One region of the Isoptericola jiangsuensis genome, then DNA from elsewhere that is predicted to be linked to it. Evidence: riboswitches for the same ligand, from Rfam matches in the RefSeq annotation. Region 1 holds a riboswitch; each other region holds the start of a gene.
What was found. Region 1 has a riboswitch for cyclic di-AMP ahead of ATJ88_RS02090 (C40 family peptidase). Riboswitches for the same ligand answer to the same signal wherever they lie in the genome.
Positions count from the first base shown of each region.

Region 2: another riboswitch for cyclic di-AMP. It lies ahead of ATJ88_RS15100 (C40 family peptidase); the one in region 1 lies ahead of ATJ88_RS02090 (C40 family peptidase).
Region 3: another riboswitch for cyclic di-AMP. It lies ahead of ATJ88_RS00745 (M15 family metallopeptidase); the one in region 1 lies ahead of ATJ88_RS02090 (C40 family peptidase).

Region 1 covers NZ_PDJJ01000001.1:445,977-453,261, reverse strand. The annotation lists gene ATJ88_RS02105 (SDR family NAD(P)-dependent oxidoreductase) at 1-626, opposite strand, end outside; gene ATJ88_RS02100 (exodeoxyribonuclease III) at 657-1,493, shown strand; gene ATJ88_RS02095 (septum formation family protein) at 1,503-2,195, shown strand; cyclic di-AMP (ydaO/yuaA leader) riboswitch at 2,521-2,667, shown strand; gene ATJ88_RS02090 (C40 family peptidase) at 2,666-3,508, shown strand; gene ATJ88_RS02085 (hypothetical protein) at 3,585-4,664, opposite strand; gene ATJ88_RS02080 (ATP-binding cassette domain-containing protein) at 4,661-5,323, opposite strand; gene ATJ88_RS18970 (peptidoglycan-binding domain-containing protein) at 5,317-6,333, opposite strand; gene ATJ88_RS02070 (hypothetical protein) at 6,330-6,944, opposite strand; gene ATJ88_RS02065 (hypothetical protein) at 6,941-7,258, opposite strand.
Region 2 covers NZ_PDJJ01000001.1:3,355,957-3,363,241, reverse strand. The annotation lists gene ATJ88_RS18135 (glycosyltransferase family 4 protein) at 1-816, opposite strand, end outside; gene ATJ88_RS15125 (LCP family protein) at 958-2,055, shown strand; gene ATJ88_RS15120 (hypothetical protein) at 2,106-2,573, opposite strand; gene ATJ88_RS15115 (MFS transporter) at 2,664-3,953, shown strand; gene serC (phosphoserine transaminase) at 4,021-5,148, opposite strand; gene ATJ88_RS15105 (iron-dependent transcriptional repressor DtxR) at 5,256-5,954, shown strand; cyclic di-AMP (ydaO/yuaA leader) riboswitch at 6,096-6,270, shown strand; gene ATJ88_RS15100 (C40 family peptidase) at 6,273-7,055, shown strand.
Region 3 covers NZ_PDJJ01000001.1:165,515-172,799, reverse strand. The annotation lists gene ATJ88_RS00755 (alpha/beta fold hydrolase) at 1-488, opposite strand, end outside; gene ATJ88_RS00750 (helix-turn-helix transcriptional regulator) at 624-3,365, opposite strand; gene ATJ88_RS00745 (M15 family metallopeptidase) at 3,447-4,397, opposite strand; cyclic di-AMP (ydaO/yuaA leader) riboswitch at 4,530-4,686, opposite strand; gene ATJ88_RS00740 (WD40/YVTN/BNR-like repeat-containing protein) at 4,789-5,712, opposite strand; gene ATJ88_RS00735 (DUF305 domain-containing protein) at 5,779-6,366, opposite strand; gene ATJ88_RS00730 (hypothetical protein) at 6,461-6,988, opposite strand; rRNA gene rrf (5S ribosomal RNA) at 7,204-7,285, opposite strand, start outside.

The DNA.
Region 1 (7,285 bases):
TCGAGCCACGCGGCGTCGGGGACCGACGACATGGACACCCCGGCGCGCTGGTGGAACTCGGTGCGGGTGAACCCGGGGCACAGGACGGTGGCGGTGACGCCGGTGCCGGCGAGCTCGACGGCGAGGCCCTCGGTGAAGGTGCGCACGTACGCCTTCGCGGCGGCGTAGGTGCCGCCCGCGGTGAGGGCCGCGACGGACGCGACGTTGAGGATCGCGCCGCGACCGCGGGCCTGCATCTGGCCGACGGCGGCGTGGCTGAGCTCCACGACGGCGCGCACCATGACGTCCACGGCGCGGAGCTCGACGTCGAGATCGCCGTCGACGAAGTGCTGCGCGGTGGCGAACCCGGCGTTGTTGACGAGGAGCCCGACGGGGCGCGGGTCGCCCGGCTGGTCGCCGACGACGGCGAGGCGGGCGGCGACGCGCGCGACGTCGTCGGGCACGGACAGGTCGGCGGGCAGCGCCTCGACGCCGACGCCGGCGGCGGCCCGGATCTGCGCGGCCACCTGTTCCAGCCGGTCGGTGTCGCGCGCGACGAGCACGAGGTCGTGCCGGGCCGTGGCGAGCTGCCAGGCGAACTCCAGTCCGAGGCCGGCGGTGGCGCCGGTGACGAGCGCGGTTCCCATGTCGGCACTCTAGAGCCCTAAGGTGCGCGTGTGCGCATCGCGACGTGGAACGTGAACTCGATCCGGACCCGTCTGCCGCGGGTGCTGGCCTTCCTGGAGCGGTCCGGCACGGACGTGCTGGCGATCCAGGAGACCAAGTGCCGCGCGGACCAGTTCCCGACGGCGGCGTTCGCCGACGCGGGGTACGAGGTCGCGGCGGCGGGGTACCACCAGTGGAACGGCGTGGCGGTGGTGTCCCGGGTGGGTCTGGCGGACGTGGAGGAGTCGTTCGGCGGCCAGCCGCGGTTCGGCAAGGCGGGCGCGGAGCCGGCGCTGGAGGCGCGGGCGCTCGGCGCGACGTGCGGCGGCGTGCGGGTGTGGTCGCTGTACGTGCCGCACGGCCGCACCCTGACGGACCCGCACTACGCGTACAAGCTGGAGTGGCTGGCCGCGCTGCGGGCGCGGGCGCAGGAGTGGGTGACCGCGGAGCCGGACCTGCCGCTGGGCCTGCTGGGCGACTGGAACGTCATCCCCCGGGACACGGACGTGTGGGACGTGACGGCCTTCGAGGGGCACACGCACGTGTCGGCGCCGGAGCGGGAGGCGTTCGACGCGTTCGCGACGGCGGGCCTGACGGAGGTGACCCGCGAGCACCTGCCCGCCGAGCGGACCTACACGTACTGGGACTACCAGCAGCTCGCGTTCCCGCGGGACAAGGGGCTGCGGATCGACTTCGCGTACGCGTCGGCGGCGCTGGCGGCGCGCGTCACGGGCGTGACGATCGACCGGGACGAGCGGCGCGGCACGGGCGCGAGCGACCACGTACCCGTCGTCCTCGACGTCGCGGACCTGCCCACGGACCGGTCCGGGGCCCCGTCCGGGGCATAGGTTGTGCACATGACCGAGCGCCCCGACGAGCCGTCCTTCGCCGCCCCGGGTCCCACGGCCCCGGAGCCGTCGGCGTGGACGGTCCCGGCGCCGCAGGAGCGGGTGGCCGGGGCGCGTCCGACGGTGGGTGCGCACCCGGACCCGGCCGTGCACGGCTCGCGGTGGGGCGCCCCGGGCGGGCCGACGGCGGCCGAGCGGGCCGCCGCGCGGCGCCGGGCCCGCTGGTGGGTCGCCGGCGTGCTGGCGACCGTGGTCCTCGTGGTGGCGGTCGCGGCGGGCGTGTCGTGGCTGGTGTCCAGCACCCGGGAGCGGGCGTGGGAGCCCGTGACGGCGGCGCTGTCCGCCCCGGCGGAGGTGAACGCGGTGCAGCTCGTCCTCGGGTCGTGCGTCGCGTCGGCGCCGACGGCGTCGACCGTCACGTCGGTCGAGGTGGTGCCCTGCTCGGTGGAGCACCGCGCGCAGGTGGTGGGCCGCACGGACTCGGCGCCGGACGCCGTCTGGCCGGGGGTCGACGCGCTGGCGCGGGCCGCGGCGCGCGCCTGCACCCCGGACCTCCTGGGGCCGCAGGCCCGGGGAACCCTCGGGGACGCGCTGACGTTGGTGGTGTGGACGCCCACGGCCGAGTCGTGGGCGGACGGGGACCGGACCGGGCTGTGCCTGGCGACGTCGTCGGATCCCCTGCCGGGCGACTTTCTGGAGTGATCCCGAGCCCCGGAGTTGTGAACGGGTCGCGCTGACCTGCACCGACGGCGCCGGGTGTGGCGGCCGTCACGACGGGACCTTCCCGGCGGACCGGACCTTTCCGGCGTTCTTTCGCCCCGTTCGAGGTGGGCACGAGGGATATTCCCGACAGGCGGCCTTGATCCCTCCGGACGCATTCCTTCACACCTTCTTCAGAAAAGCCCCGACGACTCACCGTTATCTGATTGTGATCTGCCGGTGCGGCGTCGTTAGCGTGCCGGGGTCGCCCCGCGTCCGTGCGTGGCGGTGCACCGTTCCGCAAGCCCAGTGCTGCCGGCGGACGGTCGCTTCTCAGAACCCGACGGCAGCAGCGGGAGAACCACTTTCGGGCGACCAGCCGGTCGTCCTCGGGGTGAAGTCGTCCTTCGACGGCAGGCCAACACTTCTCGGCCTAATCCGACAGCTCATCTCGCAGGCTGGAGAGGTAGAAGATGACCGACGCCCTCGTCGGCGCGCCCACGCGCGTCGCCCCCGCACACCATTCCCGTCTCCGCCGGGCCGCCGTCGCGATGTCGCTGACGGCCGCGCTGGCCGGCGGCACCCTCGTCGCCGGGGCGGGGACCGCCTCCGCGGCCACCACCTCCGGCACCAAGGCCCTCGGCGGCACCGTCGTCGCGGCCTCCCAGGCCCACCCGCGCGTCTCGATCACCGTGTCGCGCAAGACCGGGACGAAGGGCAAGCAGAACACCCGCCCCGTCTACACGGTCAAGGCCACCCGCGGCGGCACCGCCGTGCCCGGCCGCGTCAAGGTCTTCATCGACGGCAAGAAGGTCGCCGTCAAGAAGCTCAACAACAACGGCGTCGTCCGCTTCCGCCCCACCTGGGGCAAGTACGACGTCGGCCGCAACAAGGTCCGCATCGTCACCGACGCCGCCGCCCGCACCGGCCTGGCGGACGTGACCAAGTACCGCACCGTCAACGTCAAGCCGAAGCAGACCAGCGGCACCAAGGTCGTCAAGGTCGCCAACAGCTACGTCGGCACCCGCTACACCTACGGCGGCAGCAGCCCCCGCACCGGCTTCGACTGCTCCGGCTTCACCTCCTACGTGTACAAGAAGGCGACCGGCAAGACCCTGCCGCGCTCGTCCTCCGCGCAGCGGTCCGTCGGCAAGAAGGTCTCGCGCGCCGCGGCGCGCCCCGGCGACCTCGTCTACACGCCCGGCCACGTCGCGATCTACGCCGGCAAGGGCCGTGTCATCGAGGCGGGCAACCCCCGCACCGGCGTCATCAAGCGCTCCATGTGGCAGAGCAGCCCGGTCTTCATCCGGGTCTGACGCTCCCCCTGGCACGCACGGGCGGCAGGACGCACCTCTCACCGGGGTGCGACCTGCCGCCCGTCCGCGTTCCGGGTCAGCGCTCCTTGAACCAGCGGAACAGGTGCGACTCCCGCGTGGCGAGGGCCGTCCCGACGGCACCCCCGAGCACGGCCACCAGCCCGACGGCGACGGTCCGCATCCCCGTCCACCACACCGCGACGTCCGGGGCGGGGTGGTGCCACGCCGCCGCGCCCGCCACGACCGCTCCCGCCACCACGGCGGCGGCGAGCACCCAGCACAGGGTCTCGACCAGCACCTGCCAGGCCAGCGCCGACCGGCCGACCCCGGCGTGCAGGGTCGCGGCGAGCTCGAGGCGACGGAGCCGGACGGCGACCAGGCCGAGCGCCAGGCCGACGACGAGCGCCGCCCACGGCGCGAACCGGGTCACCCGCTCCTGAAGGAGCGCTGCGGGGTCGAAGTCTCGCCCCAGGGTCGTGTTGAGGGGGCCGAGGGTGGGCGGCTGCTCGGCGTCCGGGTCGGCGTCCACGACCGTCCACAGGAGGTTGGTCGTGCGCTCGTCGGCGGGCCACACCTCGGCCCAGCACGCGTCGAACGCTCCCGCGCCCGCCGGGACGGGCTCCAGCACGGCGTACGAGGGCGCCGGGTCGCGCCCGTCCGCCGGGTAGGCGAACACCGCGCCGACGACGGCGGCGCCCCGGTCCGTCGCGAGGACGTCGCCGGCGGACGCACCGAGCGCGACGGCGAGCTCGTGCGGCAACCAGATGCCCGCGGACGCGGCCTGCGCCCCCAGGACGCCGCCCAGCCCCGGCGTCACCTCCAGCGACGTCAACGGGGTCGACGGCAGGTTGAGGGAGCGCACCTCGCCGCCGGCGCGCACGGCGCCCGCCGCCACGACGCCGTCCACCCGGGCGAGGGCCTCGCAGCGTGCGCCGTCGACCTGGCCGGGCGCGTCGAGCACCTGCACGCTCCCCGCGGCCGCGCGGTACTCGGCAGCGGACTGCACGACCCCGACGACGGCCCGGACGTCAGCCACCGCGAGCACGCCCAGCAGGGTCGCCGCGACCGCGACGAGGACCGCCGCACGGGTCGTGCCCGACAGCAGGTTGCGCCGCGCCTCGCCCAGCACGGCGGCGGGTCGCATCCGGGCCCTCACGCCGGGACCTCACGCGGGACGGTCGCCGCCGGGTCCGGCCGGTGGCGGGCCAGGTCCACGACCCGGGTGCAGGCGTCGCGCGTGCTGGCGTCGTGGGTGGCGACGAGCACGACCGCGTCCGCGCGGGCGACCTGCGCGAGCACCGCGTTGACGGTGTCCGCGGTGGAGCGGTCGAGCTGGGCCGTCGGCTCGTCGACGAGCAGCAGGTCGGGCGCCGTGGCGACGGCCCGCGCGAGCATCAGCCGCTGCGCCTCCCCGCCCGACAACGCCCGGAACGGCCGGGGTGCCGCCGCCGCCAGGTCGAACACGTCCATGACCTCCCGCGCCTCGGCCTCGGCGTCCGCGCGGGTGCGCCCGCGGGCCAGCAGGGGCAGGACGACGTGGTCGAGGGCGGTGCGGCGGGCGACGCCGTGCGGGTTCTGGAACACCCAGCCGACCCGTTCGATCCCGACCCGTTCGACCGACCCCTCGGCCGGCTCCTCCCACCCGGCCACGATGCTCAGCAGCGTCGACTTGCCCGACCCGGACGGACCGACGAGGGCGACCACCTCGCCGGGGTGCAGCGTGAGGTCGAGCCCTGCGAACAGCGTCGCCGTCCCGGCGAAGCGGTGGCCGAGCCCCCGGGTGCGCACGCACCGCGCCGCCGGGTCCGTCAGCACGAGCGCCCCGGCCGCTGCCCGACGAGGTCGACCCGGTCCGGCACGTCGGCGTCGTCGAACGTCACGGACGTCTGCCCGAGGGACGACGCGACGACCGTCACCGGGTGGGTGGCGCCGTCCGACCGCACGCACCCGTGGTCCCCGACGAGCCCGAACAGCGCACCCGGCGGGACCACCGCGACCTCCAACGGGTCGGCGAGCGCCAGCTCGACCGTGAGCCCCGACTCGCCGTCCGTGCGCCGCCAGGTGTCCATCTCCGGGCTGTCGGCGAGCGCGGCGAGCAGGTCCGGGTCCGTCACCGTGCCGTCCGCGCCGACGGGCGCCTCGACGCCCGCCACCCGCGCGACCCGCTCGCGGCCGTCCTCGGCCGTCCCGCCGGTGAGGCGCAGCCCGGTGAGGACGCCGGACGTCGTGGCGAACGCTCCCGCGCTGCCGCCGAGCGGCGTCTCGCAGGAGGTCACGGCGACCCGGCGGGCCGGGATCCACAGCACGTCCGCCGGGGCGATCCGGCCGTCCGGTCGCCCGACCCCGACGTCGGCGAGCAGCGCGTTCACGGCGTCGTACGTCGCCCGGCCGAACTCGCCGTCGGCGTCCAGGTCGTGGCCGAGCCGCACGAGCTCGGCCTGCAGCGCCTCGACGTCGTCGCCCTCGTCGCCCCAGGACAGCTCGCGCCACAGCGGCACGGCCGTCGCCAGCGCCACCACCGGACGCCCGTCGACCGTCACCGGGCTCGTCCCCGACACGATCTCGCCGCCCGGGGTGCAGGACGTGCGTGTCACCGTGCCCGACGCCGCCAGGTCCAGCCGCGACGACGCCGACAGCACCGGCTCGACCTTCACCGTGCGGGCGTCGTCGTGGCTCTCCAGGGTCACCGGTGCCGACGTCGGCCCGTCCGACCCCGCGACGCTCGCCGGGACCGGCCCGGCCGCCACGAGCATCCCCGCCAGCGCGCCGCCGGCGACCAGCAGCGCCGCCGCGAGACCCAGCGTCCCGCCCGAGACCCGCGTCATGGCGTGCTGGTGAAACAGGCGGCGGACTCCTGCGCGGTGAAGGCGTCGGCCTCGAACTCCTCGAGAAGCCCGTGGACGTCGTACCCGGGATCGCGATAGCCCTCGCGCACGAGGCACTCCGCCCAGACCTCGTTGAGGTCCACGTTCTCAGGGTTGTCCCGTACTGCCAGGTACAGCGGCTCGACGACGACGGTCGTCCCTGCGTCGCACGTGTCGTAGGCATCGTGGGCGGCCTGGTCGTACGCCGCGGCGGCCTCCGGGTCGGTGGGTCGCGGCTCGGGGTTGACCTGGCGGTAGCCGCCGGCAGGCTCGATCTCGAACTCGTACCCCTGTTCGCGCACGCACGTCGCGAGCAGTTCCTGCGCCTCGCGGAACTCCGCCTCGGTGATGACGTCGTCGGCCAGCACGTCGCGCTCGAAGTCGGTCGTCGCGGCCAGTCGTGCCTGCTCGAACTCGTCCGAGTACGGAGCATCGCCGTCAGCGCTCTGGCACGCCGACATCAACGAGACCACGAGGATGACGCTGCCGGTCACGGCGGTGCGACGACCCGTGGAGGAGATCCCCGGGACGCGCGCCCCGCGCGCCCCGGGGGTCGACGCTGCCTTCGTCACGCGACGTACCACGCGGAGTCGATGGCACGACCGGCACTCTGGTTCTTCATCCAGGAAGGAACCTCGCCGGTGGCGGAGTTCTTCGCCTTCGCGCCGTAGGCGTAGCCGGTGGTGCCGGCGGCGCTCGTGTGGCGCGTGCGGGCCTGACCCCAGCTGCAGCTCGTGCTCGTGGTCGTCTTGGTGGAGTAGGAGTTGATGACGAGCAGGCAACCGGGGGCCGAGGTGGTGAGGGCGGTGGCCGGGGCCGAGGCGACGGCCAGCCCGCCGAGGGCGAGTGCGGTCGTGGCGAGCACGGAGGCGATCTTGCGCTTCATGGCATGTCCCATCGTCGTGCCACCCGC
Region 2 (7,285 bases), 2.9 Mb from region 1:
CGCGCGCACCACGGTGGCGAGATCCTGGGCCCGTCCGATCGTCCCGGCGTACGCCGCTCGCAACGGGCGGTGGTGCAGCGGGCGGTCTGACGGTTGGTCCCCTCCGGACTCGTTTGCGTCCTCCGGCCGGACCGGTGTGAACGACGTGCCGTTCCGCACGACGGCGACCTGCTCCACGCCACGGCTCCTGAGGACTTCCGCGAATGTCTCGGTCGTGGTGACGACAGCATCGGCGCGGCCTTGCAGGCGACTTACCGTGCGGTGGACCGTGGCGCGCACGGTGCGGACGATGCGGCCCCGGACCGTGCGGCGGGGTTCGAGCAGGCCGGCGGGCTCGATCAGGTCCGGCCAGGCGTCGCGCATCTCGACGACGAACCGAGCGCGCAGGCCGCGCGCAAGGACCCAGGCGGCGAACATCGACGGTATTCCTGGCACTGTGCCGACGACGATGTCGGGACGCATGCTGGGGTGGCGGAAGAGGCGCAGTCCGAGTCGGATCGAGCTCCAGGCCGAGACTGCCTGGTCGATCGAACGCGATCGCAGGCTTGCCGTGTGCCGGCGGTAGCGCGTCCTGACGATCCGTTCCCCGTGGACACCTCGGGAGATCCGGCCGGGCGCGTACTCGGGGAGGCTCTCCGCGAGGTCTCCGTCCGGGTAGTGCGGCGGCGGGGCCAGGACGGAGACGTCCACACCGGCTGCGATGAGGCGTGGAGCGAGTGCGTCCCATCGCCGTTGGGGCGCATTCCGTTCCGGCGTGTAGTGGTGCGTGACCAGCAGCAGATGTCGACGCACGTTTCGGGGGGTGGTGTTGCGCATGGCGCCACTCTCGATCGATCGTCGTGCGGGACAGGTGGAGCCAGTCCCGGAAAGATCGTACGGGCAACAAGACACCGTTTCGTCACCAGCCCTTCGCAAACGTGGGTGAATCGTCGTCGCTGCGCCCACTACGATCTGCCCGTGCCCCACAGGACCTCCACCGGCCACCGAGTGCCCGACAGCCGCGACCCGGCACCTCAGAGACACGCCCGCCGTCGCCGCGGTCTGGGACCGACGGCCAAGGCGCTCGTGGGTGTGGTCTGCCTCCTCGCCCTGCTCGGAGGAGCGGGCTATGGCGCCCTGGTCTGGTTCCAGAAGAGCCTTGACGCGAACGTCGAGAAGCTGGGCGACCCTTTCGCGGAGATCACCGATCGTCCGGACCCCGCGCCGTCGGACCCCGAGGCCGAACTTGCGGACGTGAACATCCTCGTCCTCGGATCTGACTCGCGGATCTCGGCGGGAGACCCGTCACAGTGGGAAGCCGGAGCGCAGCGCACCGACGCGATCATGCTGGTGCACCTTCCGGCGGACCGGAAGTCAGCCGTGGTCGTATCGATACCCCGTGATTCATGGGTCGAGGTGCCTGGGTACGGGCAGGCCAAGATCAACGCGGCCTTCTCGTACGGCGGACCGTCGTTGATGATCCAGACCGTCGAGAACCTCACCGACGTGCGGATCGATCACTTCGTGGTGACGGACTTCGAGTCCTTCACGTCGATGACGGACGCGCTCGGCGGCGTGCAGATCCGGGTCCCTGAGGACATCGGTGACGGCGACCAGGTGTTCTTCTCGGCCGGCGTGCATCAGATGTCCGGCGAGGAGGCGCTCAAGTACACGCGCCAACGCTACGGATTGGCCAACGGCGACTTCGGGCGCGTCCAGCGGCAGCAGAACTGGATGCGCGCGATCCTGGGGAAGATCAACAACAACCGCGGCAACGTCGTGACGATGACCAAGTTCTTCGACACGGTCAGCAAGTCGGTTGCCACCGACGACGAGCTCACGATGGACCGCATGCGCGAGCTGTTCGAGAGCGCCCGCGAGGTGTCGACGAACGACGTCGTCTTCATGACGGCACCGTACGAAGGTACGGGCCGCTCGGCGGACGGCCAGTCGATCGTCGTGCTGGACGACAGGCCCTTCGGCCGGCTCATGAAGGCCATCTCGCAGGGCGAGGCGGCCGAGTTCCTCGAGAAGCACGGGGAGGAGCTCGAACTGCTTCCCGCGACCGTCAATTAAGAGGAGAATGCCTGCGCCGGTCACGCCACCCGGGCGTTCTCGGCCGCCTCTCAGGCGGCGGTGTCGAGAGCGACCACGCCGTTCGAGAACGACATGCCGGTGACGACCGTGCCGGGGAAGCGGGCGGTGACCAGACGCTGGACGTCGAGCGCGATCTTTGCGTCGGGCCGGATCTCGACCGACCCGGCCGGCAGACCCTTGGCGGCCAGGACGGACTCGATCCGGTTCTTGGCCAGGCCGAGGAGCTTGTGGGCGGGCAGGCCGCCGGCGGACGCGTCGATGTCAAGGACTGCGACGCCGCCGTCGAACCGCTCCACGCGAAGGCGGGAGCGGACTGCGGGGACGAGGCGCGTCGCCACCTTGAGTGGTCCGGGCAGGCTCCGTACCGCGCGAGCATCCGCGACGACCTCCAGGACGTCTCCCCGTCCACCCACCTCGGTGACGAAACGCGGCAGGGTCGATCCTCCGATGAGGCCGAGGGTCTTGAGGGTGTCGGCGAGGGTAAGTTCGGTGCGCACGCGCACAGGGTAGTGGATGGGACGATAAGGACAGAACCTCCTTCTCGGGCGTGGGAATAGAACTGCGCAAGCCACTGTTGCCCGGGGCAGATGAGTGCGACCTTCTCCTCCCTGACCTATCCGAACTACCGCCTGTGGTTCGGCGCTGCGCTGGTCGCCAACGTCGGCACGTGGATGCAGCGCATCGCGCAGGACTGGCTCGTGCTCACCGAGCTGACCGACGACTCGGGCGTCGCCGTCGGGATCACCACGGCCCTGCAGTTCCTGCCGTTCCTCATCATCGGCCCCTGGACGGGCCTCCTGGCCGACCGCCTCCCGCGCCGGCGCCTGCTGATGTGCACCCAGGGCGCGATGGGCCTCCTCGCCCTCGGCCTCGGCGCCCTCGTGCTGTCCGGCGCCGCCGAGCTGTGGCACGTGTACGCGTTCGCCCTCGGCCTCGGCGTCGTCACCGCGTTCGACAACCCGGTCCGGCAGACGTTCGTCGCCGAGCTCGTCCCGCCGGAGCGGCTCGCCAACGCCGTCGGCCTCAACAGCGCGTCGTTCAACGCCGCCCGCCTCGTCGGGCCCGGCACCGCCGGCCTGCTCATCGCCGCCGTCGGGTCCGGGTGGGTGTTCGTCGTCAACGGGCTCACGTTCGCCGCGACGATCGCGGCCGTCGCCCTCATGAAGCCCGCCCTGATGTGGGCCAAGCCCCGCGCACCCCGGGCCAAGGGGCAGATCCGCGAGGGCGTCCGCTACGTGCGCAGCCGGTCCGACATCGTCGTCATCATGGTCGTCATGGCCGTGGTGTCCGCGTTCGGCCTCAACTTCCAGCTCACGTCCGCGATGATGGCGCGCGTCGAGTTCGGGCGCGGCGCCGGGGAGTTCGGGCTCCTCGGCTCCGTGCTCGCGATCGGGTCGCTCACCGGCGCCCTGCTCGCCGCGCGTCGCGACCGGCCCCGGGTGCGGCTCGTCATCGGCGCCGCGTTCGCGTTCGCCGTGGCGACCGCCGTCAACGCGCTCATGCCCACCTACCTGGGCTACGTGCTCACCACCATCCCCGTCGGGCTGGCCGCCCTGACGATGATGACGGCCGCGAACTCCACCATCCAGACCTCCGTCGACCCGGTCATGCGCGGCCGGGTGATGGCGCTCTACATGATGGTGTTCCTCGGGGCGACACCGATCGGTTCGCCGGTCGTCGGCTGGGTCGGCGAGGTGTTCGGCCCCCGCTCGGCGATCCTGCTCGGGTCGGCGACGACGCTCGCCGTGGCCGTCGGCGCCACCGTGTGGGCCATGCGGAACTGGCGGGTGACGGTCCGCTACCGGCTGCGCCGCCGCCCCCACCTGGAGGTCGTCTACCTCGACGCGGCACCGGTCGAGCACGTCCGCGCCGCCTGAGCGCGGCGCTGCGGCCCACCACCACGGGACGGCCCGCCCGGCGGGTGCCGGGCGGGCCGTGCGCCGCTCAGAGCAGGTGCTCGACGACGTGGTCGACGCAGGCCGTGAGCGCCGCGACGTCGTCCGGCTCGACGGCCGGGAACATGCCGACGCGCAGCTGGTTGCGACCGAGCTTGCGGTAGGGGAAGACGTCGAGGACCCCGGCCGCGCGGAGGTGCTTCACGACGGCGTCCGCGTCCACGGCGTCGTCGAGGTCGATCGTCCCGACCACGGTGGACCGCTCCGCGGGCTCCGCGACGAACGGCGTCGCCCACTCCCGCTCCGCGGCCCAGCCGTAGAGCAGCCCGGCCGACCGCTCGCAGCGCGCCACCGACCAGTCGAGACCGCCCTGGTCGAGCAGCCACTCGACCTGGTCGGCCAGCATGACGAGCGTCGCCACGGCCGGGGTGTTGAGGGTCTGGTCGAGGCGGGAGTTCGCGGCCGCCGTGGTGAGCGACAGGAACTCCGGCACCCAGCGGTCGCCGCCGGACGCCTCGACCTGCTCGGCCCGCTCCAGCGCGGCCGGCGAGCACAGCGCGATCCACAGGCCGCCGTCGGCGCCGAACACCTTCTGCGGCGCGAAGTAGTACACGTCCGTCTCGTGCAGGTCCACGGGCAATGCCCCCGCGCCCGAGGTGGCGTCGGTGAGGACGAGGGCGTCGCCGCCGGCGGGACGTCGCACGGGCGCCATCGCACCCGTGGACGTCTCGTTGTGGGGCGTCGCGTACACGTCGACGTCGTCGGCCGGCTCGAGGTACGCGACGCCGCCGGGCGCCGCCTCGACGACCTGCGGGTCGCGGAGGAACGGCGCGCGGCGGGTGGCGGCGGCGAACTTGCCGCCGAACTCCCCGAACACGGCGTGCTGGGCGCGACGGCGCACCAGCGACGCGGTGGCGACCTCCCAGAACGCGGTCGACCCGCCGTTGCCGAGCACGACCTCGTAGCCGTCCGGCAGCGTGAACAGCTCGGCCAGCCCGGTGCGGACCCGGCGCACCACGTCCTTGACGGGCGGCTGCCGGTGCGACGTGCCCAGGACGGGCCGGGCCGGGTCGCCGGCCGCCACGAGCGCGTCCACCTGCCCGGTGCGCACCTTGGACGGGCCGGAGCCGAACCGGCCGTCCGAGGGCAGCAGCGACGCGGGGATGTGCAGGGTCATGTCGGGCTCCGTGGCTCGCGAGGAGGGGTGGGGCGGCCCGTCGCCGGGGCACGGCGAGCGGGGCACGTGCGAATAGACTAGGCCCGGGCCTCAAGACGGGAGCGGACGTGACGGACCTGATCGACACCACCGAGATGTACCTCAAGACGATCTACGAGCTCGGCGAGGAGGGCATCCCCCCGCTGCGCGCCCGGATCGCGGAGCGTCTGGGGCACTCGGGGCCGACCGTCTCCCAGACCGTGGCGCGCATGGAGCGCGACGGCCTGGTCGTGGTCACCGGCGACCGTCACCTGGAGCTCACCGGGTCGGGCCAGGCCAAGGCCACCCGCGTGATGCGCAAGCACCGGCTGGCCGAGCGGCTGCTCACCGACGTCATCAAGCTCGACTGGGAGCACGTGCACAACGAGGCGTGCCGCTGGGAGCACGTGATGAGCGACCTCGTGGAGCGCCGGCTCGTCACGCTCCTGGACCACCCGCACTACGACCCGTACGGCAACCCGATCCCGGGCCTGTCCGAGCTGGGGGAGCAGTACGAGGAGGTGCCCTTCCTCGACGGCGTGCAGTCGCTCCCGACGTTCCTGGCCGGGCAGCCCGACGGCGGCACGATCGTGCTGCAGCGCATCGCGGAGCCGGTGCAGGTCGACGACGAGTTCCTCGCGCGGCTGGCGGGCGTGGGCCTGCTCCCGGGCGTGCGGATCACCGCGGAGCGCTCCGGCAACGACTTCGTGGTGCAGCCGGAGGACGGGGACGAGGCGCTCGAGCTGCCCGAGGACCTGGCCAAGCACCTGTTCGTCGCCCGCGTCTGAACCCTGGTGGGGGCGTCGCGGCGCCCGGTCCGGTCCCGCCGGGCACCGGCGTGACCGGAACGTGACATCGCACCCGGGTTCCGGTACGGTCGGACTCGCTCGCCCGGGTGTCCTGGGCGGGTGCCGGGTCGGACGCCGAGTCCTGCCACCGTCCCGGTTCCCACGGATGACCGTACGGCAGGAGCGGGGGACCCAATTCTGGGCATCGGAGACGGTGTCCTCGGGGTGAAGCCGGACAGGACGTGAGTCCTGGAAGGCCGGGTGCATCTCCCACCCGAACCCGACAGCTGACCTCGTAGGCGACCGGAGGGGTACACCGTGACTGCTCGCACCACGCTCGGCAAGCACCGCGCCGCACGCCGTCCGCTGATGGCCGCGCCGACCGCTGCCGCCGCCGGCCGTCGGGTCGCCGTCGTCGCCACCGCCGGTGGCCTCCTGGTCTCGACCATCGGTGGCGCCACCGCCGCGCACGCCGCGCCGGTCGATGCGGACGCCGCCAAGAAGCTCAGCACCGTGGACCTGGGTGCGCTGACCGACCAGGCCCGCGAGGCCCTGGAGTCGGCTCCGGTCGTGACGGTCGACGCGGACGCGAAGGTCGACGTCGAGAAGATCACGCCGAGGATCGCCAAGAAGGCGGAGATCAAGGCGGCCCCGGAGCCCGAGCCCGTCGTCGAGCGCACGGTCGCCCCGTCGCGCTCCGCCGAGCGCACCGAGGTCTCCTCCTCCACCGAGACGTCGACCGAGGCCTCCTCGGTCCCGGCCTCCGCCGTCGGCTCGTCGGTGATCTCCGTGGCGTCGCGCTACGTGGGCGTCCCCTACGTCTCGGGCGGCACCACCCCCTCGGGCTTCGACTGCTCGGGCTTCACCCAGTACGTCTTCGCGCAGGTCGGCATCTCGCTGCCGCGCTCCTCCTCGGACCAGCGCTACGCCGGCACCGTCGTGTCGCGTGCCGCCGCGCAGCCGGGCGACCTCATCTGGACCCCGGGCCACATCGCGATCTACGCGGGCGGCAACACGCAGATCGACGCGCCCCGCCCGGGCAAGACGATCCAGTTCCGCAGCATCTGGCAGTCCAACCCGACGTTCATCCGCGTCGGCTGAGACGGCCCGCCCCGGCCTTCGGAGGCCCGGTCCGCACCACGGTGCGGACCGGGCCTCCGGCCGTTGCCGGCGCGTCGTCGCAGGGCGCTCGGCCGCGGCCTGCCGGTGCTGGTGAGCGGCCTCCGACGCCCCGCTGACGGCCGCGCGAACGACGCGTCACGAGGTCGTGATCGAAACGTGACATCAGCCCGTCGATCCGATACGGTTCATCCGTCGGCGGAGCACTCCGC
Region 3 (7,285 bases), 280 kb from region 1:
CCGTCGGCCAGATCCCGGTAGAGCTGGGACCGGTCGGCCTTCTCCCCGGCGCGGATCCGGTCGAACACCTCCAGCGGCAGACCGTCCGGGTTGTCGTCCGTGCGCAGCATGAGCGGCGGGACCGCGGACACCAGGACGACGCCGGCCAACCGGTCCGTCCCGTGACGCCCCACGTACCGCACGACCTCGCCGCCGCCGGTCGAGTGCCCCACGAGCGTGAGGTCGCGCAGGTCGAGCGTCTCGACGAGGCAGGCGAGGTCGTCGGCGTAGGTGTCAATCTCGTTGCCGTCCCACGTCCGGCCGGAGCGGCCGTGACCGCGCCGGTCGTGGGCGATCACCCGGTGCCCGTGCTCGGCGAGGTACAGCGCGGCCGCGGCCCACGCGTCGGAGTTCAGCGGCCAGCCGTGGCTGAGGAGCACCGGCGAACCGCCGCCACCCCAGTCGGTGTAGAAGATCTCGGTCCCGTCGTCGGTGGTGACGTACGGCATGGTGACCTCCTGGCGTGCTCGGGAACGGCTTCGCTCCGACACTGCCGGGCGGTCACCCGCAGCGGACCACGCGCGGCACGTAGTCCGTCGGCCGCGCCGCGCCGGCACCCGCCACGAGACGTCGCGCGCCGCCGCTCACGCCGTCGGACGGGGACCGAGCCGATCGGCGAGCTGGCGTCGTGACGTGACCCCCAGCTTCTGGAACACCTTGCGCAGGTGGTAGTCCACGGTGTTGGGGCTGATGAACAGCCGCGCACCGATCTCGGCGTTGGTGCGTCCCGCCGCGGCCAGGCGGGCGACCGTGCGCTCCTGGGCCGTCAGGTCGAGGTCGTCCCCGGTGGGCACCGGCCGCCGCGCCCCGCCGGCGGCGGCCAGCTCGGCTTCCGCGCGCGCCGCGAACATCGTGACCCCGCTGCGGTCGAACAGCGCGACCGCCTCCTGCAGCTGTGCGACCGCCTCCCGGCGCCGGCGGGCGCGACGCAGCCATTCGCCGTACACCAGGTGCGACCGGGCGCGGTCGACCGTCGCCTCCGTGGCCGCGAGCGCGGCGACCGACGCGGCGTGGTGCTGCTCGACGTCGTCCGACGACGTGAGCGCGAGGGCCCGCTCGGCGAGCCCCCGGCACCAGGCGGACCCGTTGGCGTCCGCCCGCGCCACGAGGTCGGCGGCGGAGCGCGCCGCGGCGTCCGGGTGCCCGCTGCGCACGGCGGCCTCGGCGTGGTCGGCGAGGAACAGCGGGCTGGTCTGCAGGAACGGATCCCGGACGACGTAGGGGTCCAGGCGGGCCCGGGCCGACGCGTGGTCGCGGCCGGCGATCTCCCGGACGGCCAGCGCGCACAGGGTGGAGGACGCGACGCCGCCGAACCCGGTCGCTTCGGCCCCGGCCGCGACCGCCTCGACGAGCGCCGCGGGTGCCCCCGTCCACGCGAGCACGGCGCCGTTGACGACGTTCTCGCCGTCGTACCCCATCGCACGACGCACCTCGCGGACGCCGTCGTCGAACTCCTGCGCCCGGCGGACCGTCCCGCCGGAGAGCTCCCCGAGCGCGCTCACCCACAGCAGGGTGTCGAGCCGTTGCAGGTCCCCGAGCCGGCGCGCCGCCCGCCGCGCCCGGTCCAGCCCGCGCGCGCGGCCGCGCTCGTCCCAGAGGAACACGCCGACGGCGGCGACGAGCGTCCCGCGGAACCGCAGGAGGTCGTCGGGCTGCGCGAGGACGGTCTCGAGGGCGGCGCGGGCCGGACCGACGGCACGGGCGTACGGTTCCAGCATCAGGGCGGCGATGCCGCGCAGCACGACGGCGCCCGCCCCCTCGGCCTCGGCGGCGCCCTGCGCCACCCGGCGGCCGACCGCCTCCAACGTCGTCCCGGTGACCAGGCGCTCCGCGGTCAGGCACATCTCGAACGCGTGCAGCAGCGCCTCCTGCTCGCGGGCGGGGTCGTGGCCGCGGAACGCGTCCGCGGCCCGGAGCTGGTCCGCGGACGCCGAGCGCACGCCCTCCGGGTCCGCCAGGAACATGGCCGCGGCGCTGCGCACGCTCACCAGCCGGCCGCGGGACACCGGGTCGAGGCGGGACTCGTCGACGGTGCCCAGCAGGCGGCGCGCGACGTCGGCGGCCCCCGCCTCGAGCGTCGCCTCCGCCGCCGCGACCTGCCGGACGTCCCGCGCCGGCCCGGGCGGCGTGAGCTCGGCCGCCCGCGTGAGGATGCCGGCGCGCGACGTCGACCCGCCGCGGCGGGCGGCGAGCAGCGCGGCCCGATCGAGCCGGTCCGCGACGTCGGCGTCGACCCCGGTGACCGTGCGCGACGCGTGCCACGCCTCGGCCTCGACCAGTCCCAGGTCGGCCGCGGCCCGCGCGAGCGCGGCGTGCACGCGACGGCGCTGCACCCCGGACGCCGACCGGTAGACGGCCGACCGCACGAGCGGGTGCCGGAACCGCACCCCGGGGTCGAGCGCGACCAGCCCCGCCGCCTCGGCCTCGTCGCCGTCGTCGACCTTCACCCCGCAGCGTGGTGCGGCCTCGGCGAGCAGCCGGGGGTCGCCGGAGGAGTCGGCGGCGGCGAGCAGCAGCCACCCCTGCACGGCGGCCGACGTGTGCATGACGCGGCGCAGGTAGTGGGCCTCGAGGTGGCTGCCGATCGGCACGGGGTCGGGGCCGAGGCCGAGGCCGTCGAGCTCGCGCAGCAGAGGGTCGGCGGCGAGGTCGGTCAGGGCGAGGGGGTTGCCACCCGTGGCCCGCACGATGGCGGCGGTCGTCGTCGGCGGGAAGGGGGCGCCGGCGGACCTGTTCAGCACCGCGGCGGCGGGCTCGGGTGCCAGGCCTCCGACCTCCAGGACCGGCATCCCCGCGAGGCGCTGCTCGAGCCCGCTCTCGACGCGGCCGGCGAGCAGCAGGGCCACGCGCTCGGCCCCCAGCCGACGCGCGACGAACGCCAGGACGTCCAGGCTCTCGGCGTCGAGGTGATGGGCGTCGTCGGCCACGCACAGCACCGGGCGGCTGCTCCCCGCCGCCGCGAGGAGGCTGAGCACGCCCAGACCGACGAGGAACCGGTCGGGCGGCGGGCCCTCGGCGCTGCCCGACGCGACGAGCAGCGGCTCGCGCTGCCGGGCCGGGAGGGCGTCGAGATGGCCGGTCAGCCGCCCGACGACGCGTTGCACGGCCGCGTACGGCATCGACGACTCGGCCTCGAACCCGTCCGCCCGGACCACGTCGAGCCCGGCGTCCTGCACCGCGTCGGCCACCAGCGACGACTTGCCGACGCCCGGCTCACCGAGGAGCAGGAGAGCGCTGCCACGGCCGTTCCGGGCAGCACCGACGACGGCGGCGATCCGTCGCCGCTCGTCGTCACGGCCCAGCAGGCCGCCGGTGCTGCCGTGCACGGTACGACGATAGGGCCACCGTCCCTGCCACGCGCGGGCTGACCTGCGGTGTCGCAGGCCGGCCCGCGCGGGGTGCAGCCCTCAGTAGGCGGACTTCACGGCCACCGCGGCGGTGAACTCCCAGTGCCACGGCTCGTACTTCGACCCGCCGGCGCGCGCCCAGTCCGGGTTGTCCCAGCCGTAGTCGGGGCCGTGCGCGGCGAGCCACGTCCACCGGTCACCCGCGTACGTCTCCGGGCACAGGTCGACGGCGAGGCCCCACCCGTGGTTGGACGTGCCGGGCGTGGCCGCGAGGTAGCCCTTGGCCGCCTTCGTCGCGACCTGCTGGCTGTAGCTGCGGTAGCCGTCGGTGACGCACATGTCCTCGCCGAACACCCCGCGGTACGCCTGGTTGAGACGGGCGAGCGCCACGGCTGCGTCCGCACGGATCGCCGGGCCGCCGTCCCACAGGTTGCACATCTCGGACGACGAGATGCTGCCGTTGGTGCCGGCGCCGGTCGCGAGGCCGTCGCAGCCGGGCAGGACGGGAGGCTCGGGAGCCGCCTCGACGTCCACCCGCACCTTCTCCGTGGTGAGGGTGGCGTCCGCGTCGACGACGACACCACCGGTCGCGGCGGCCGCGACGGGCGCGGCCGCGCGCACGCCGGAGCGCGACGCCGACCCGCCGCCGCCGACGCCGTCACGGTCGGCCAGCAGGGCGGCCGCCCGTGACGCGTCCACGGTGTCCGTCGTCGTCCCGGCGTCCGCGACCGGCGCGGCACCCTCGGGCGCGTCACCCAGGACGGGCACGGGCGTGCCGGACGCCACCGCGAGTCCGGTGGTCGTCGCCATCGTCACCGCGAGGCCCACCCCGATGCTCAGGGGCCAGCTCTTCGGCGCGAGGGACGACCAGGTCGGGCCCTGCCGGTGCCGGCGCGGGGCCGGCTCGGCGAAGTGGCGGCCGCGGCCGCGGCTCGCGGCGGACCGGGTCGGGGGGCCGGACGACGTGACGGTGGGCGGCGCGGTCGGGGCCGCCTCACGCGCGTGCCTCATCGCACCCCCCGCAGGTGCGCGGCGACGCACGTCACGGGACGCGACGACCGGGAGGACGGAGCCGACGGAGCGGCGACGGGCGCGAGGCCCGGGGTGCGGGGCGCAGGACGGCGCCCGCAGGTGCGGGATGGCATGCACGATCTCCTGACGCCTACGAAGTTAGCTGTCGGGTTCGGGTCGGAGACTGACCCGGCCAGCGGATGACATCCGCTCGGCTTCACCCCGAGGACACCGCAGTGCCCGGAAGTGGTTCCCCCGCCCCTGTCGTTCGGTTCGTCGGTGGTCCGGGACGGTGACAGGGCTCGGCGTCCGTCCGGACGACCCTCGTTCCCGAGGGGTGACTGGACCATATCCCGTCCGCCGAGAATTGTCACGATCAGGTCACGGCGCCTCACGGGACGGCCGCCAGCTCGTCCCACGTGCCGCCGAGATCGTCGCTGACCAGCACCGCCGCGGACGTCGCGACGACGAGCGCCGTGTCCTTGCCGTCCGCCGTCGGGACCGTCGTCAGCGCCTCCACGACCTCGTCGGTGCCGCCGTGCGACCGCCAACCCGTCAGGTCGTCCCCGGCCGTCCACACCGTTCCCGCGTCGTCGAGGCCGACGACGCCACCGGCCGGCAGCACCTCCACCAGCACCAGCAGCGGCGCGTCCGGCACGGGGGCGAACGAACCCGCCGCGTCGTCGCTGACCTGCACGCCGCCGGGCGTCGTCGCGACCAGGGAGTCCGCCTCACCGGCGAGGAACGCCAGGTCGCGGAGCGCGAGCGTCGCGCCCTGCGACCAGGACCGGCCGGCGTCGTCGCTCACCAGGATCGTGGACGTCCCGGAGTCGAGCCCCGCGACCCGCACGGAGCCGTCCGGGGTCGTCGCGGTCGTCAGGGCGTGGAAGTCGACCTCGCCCCGCAACGACACCGGCTCCCACGTCGTCGCACCGTCGGTGCTGCGCTGGAGGCCGAGGTTCGGCGGGGACAGGTCCGGGTCCTCGCCCGGGCCGGGATGACCCGACGCGTAGAGCGCGCCGTCCGGACCGAGGGCCATGCCCATCGTGTCCTGCGTGCCTGCGCCCACCCGGCGGACGGCGTCTTCGCCGGACGACGGCGCGGTCGGGTCGGGCAGCAGCCACACACCCGTGTGGGTGGCGGCGAGCAGCTGGTCGGTGCCGGGGTCGTGCACCAGGGCGTGCACGTGGCCGAGCGATTCGCCCGTCGGGTCGTCGGCGTCGTCGATGCCGTCGGCGGGGGTGGAACAGGCGGCGAGAGCGGGCAGCACCGCCGCCGAGAGGAGCGCGCGGGCGCGCGCGGATGCGGTCTTCATGAGGTGGTCCTCGGAGTCGTCAGGGACGGCGGCGCCCGCACCGGCGGGCGCCGCCGTCAGGGGGCGTCACTCGGCGGCGAGCAGGTCTTCCATGAACCGGATCTCGTCCGTCTGCGTCTCGACGATGGTCTGCGCCATCTCGACCGTCGCCGGGAACCGTCCGTCGTCCACCTCGTCGGCGGCCATGTCGACCGCACCCTCGTGGTGGACGATCATCTGCTCGAGGAACAGCGTCTGGGCCTGCGCGCCGTCCGCCTCCTCGAGCGACTCCATGTCCGAGCCGGACATCATGCCGTGCACGGCGTCGTGACCGGCGCCGTCCATGCCCATGTCCCACTCGTCGAGCCAGCCCGACATCGTCTCGATCTCCGGCCCCTGCGCCTGCTTGATCTGCTCCGCGAGGTCGACCACCTCGGGGTCGATCCCGTCCTTGCCGAGCAGCACGTCGGACATCTCGATCGCCTGCTCGTGGTGCGGGATCATCATCTGCGCGAACATCACGTCCGCCATGTTGAACGCCGCCGAGTCCTGGGACGAGGCGGCGGCCCTGGTACCGGGACCGCTCGGTTCGGTGTCGCTGCACGCGGCGAGCGCGCCGACGACGGCAAGGGCGACGACGGGCGCGAGGGCGCGCCGCATCAGGGTGTGCGTCATGAGGGTCTTGCCTTTCTCGGGGTCTTCCACACGGGGGCCCGCCACGGGCCCAGGAACGGCGGCGCGCCACGGCGCGCCACGGAACCGTGCGGGACTACGTCCGAGAGATCCCCAGGGCGTGCAGCGACGGCCCCTCGGCCCATCGCCGCCACGAGTCGGCGAGCCAGGCACCCGCGCGAGGCCAGGCGGACTCCGCGAGCAGCAGCCCGCGGGCGCCGGGCAGGGTCAGCACCAGAAGCACCGCGAGCACCATGAGGCACATCGCGGTGACCATGTCGTGGTGGTGCCCGCAGCCGTCGTCGCACGGCACGTCCGCCGGGACGAGCGTCGACGCCGTCGTCGTCAGGCCGGCCGCAGCTGGAGCGGACGCAGCTGATCGGTCCGGCGCGCCGGGTGCGGTGGACGCCGCGCCCCACCCGTCGCCCGTGGCCGGCGGTGACACGGACTCGTGGTGACCACTGCTCACCGACGCCGAGGCGACGACCCGCGTGGTCCCGTGGCCCGACGCGGTCCCGCTCATGGCGTGCATCAACGCGACGCCGACGATCAGCAGGAGCACGAGGAAGGCGGCCGAGAGCCGCTGACGCCGCCCGAGGAGCAGAGCGCGCAGGGACCTGATCACACGCACCTCCTCACGACCACGACGACATCGCCACTCTAGCCAGGCCCTTCGCGGGGGTCACGTCCGTCACGCTGTCCGACGGGTCACACGACGGGTGCTCGCGGTGGGCAGGGAGTCTCCCGTGCGATCGGAGAGGCTGCATCCCCTCTGGGGCGTTTCGGGTGCAGAGCAGTCAGGCCCCCCAACCGGTGGTTGGGGGGCCTGCTGTGAAGGGTGTCCGGCGGCGTCCTACTCTCCCACCCCGTCTCCAGGGCAGTACCATCGGCGCTGTAGGGCTGAGCTTCCGGGTTCGGGATG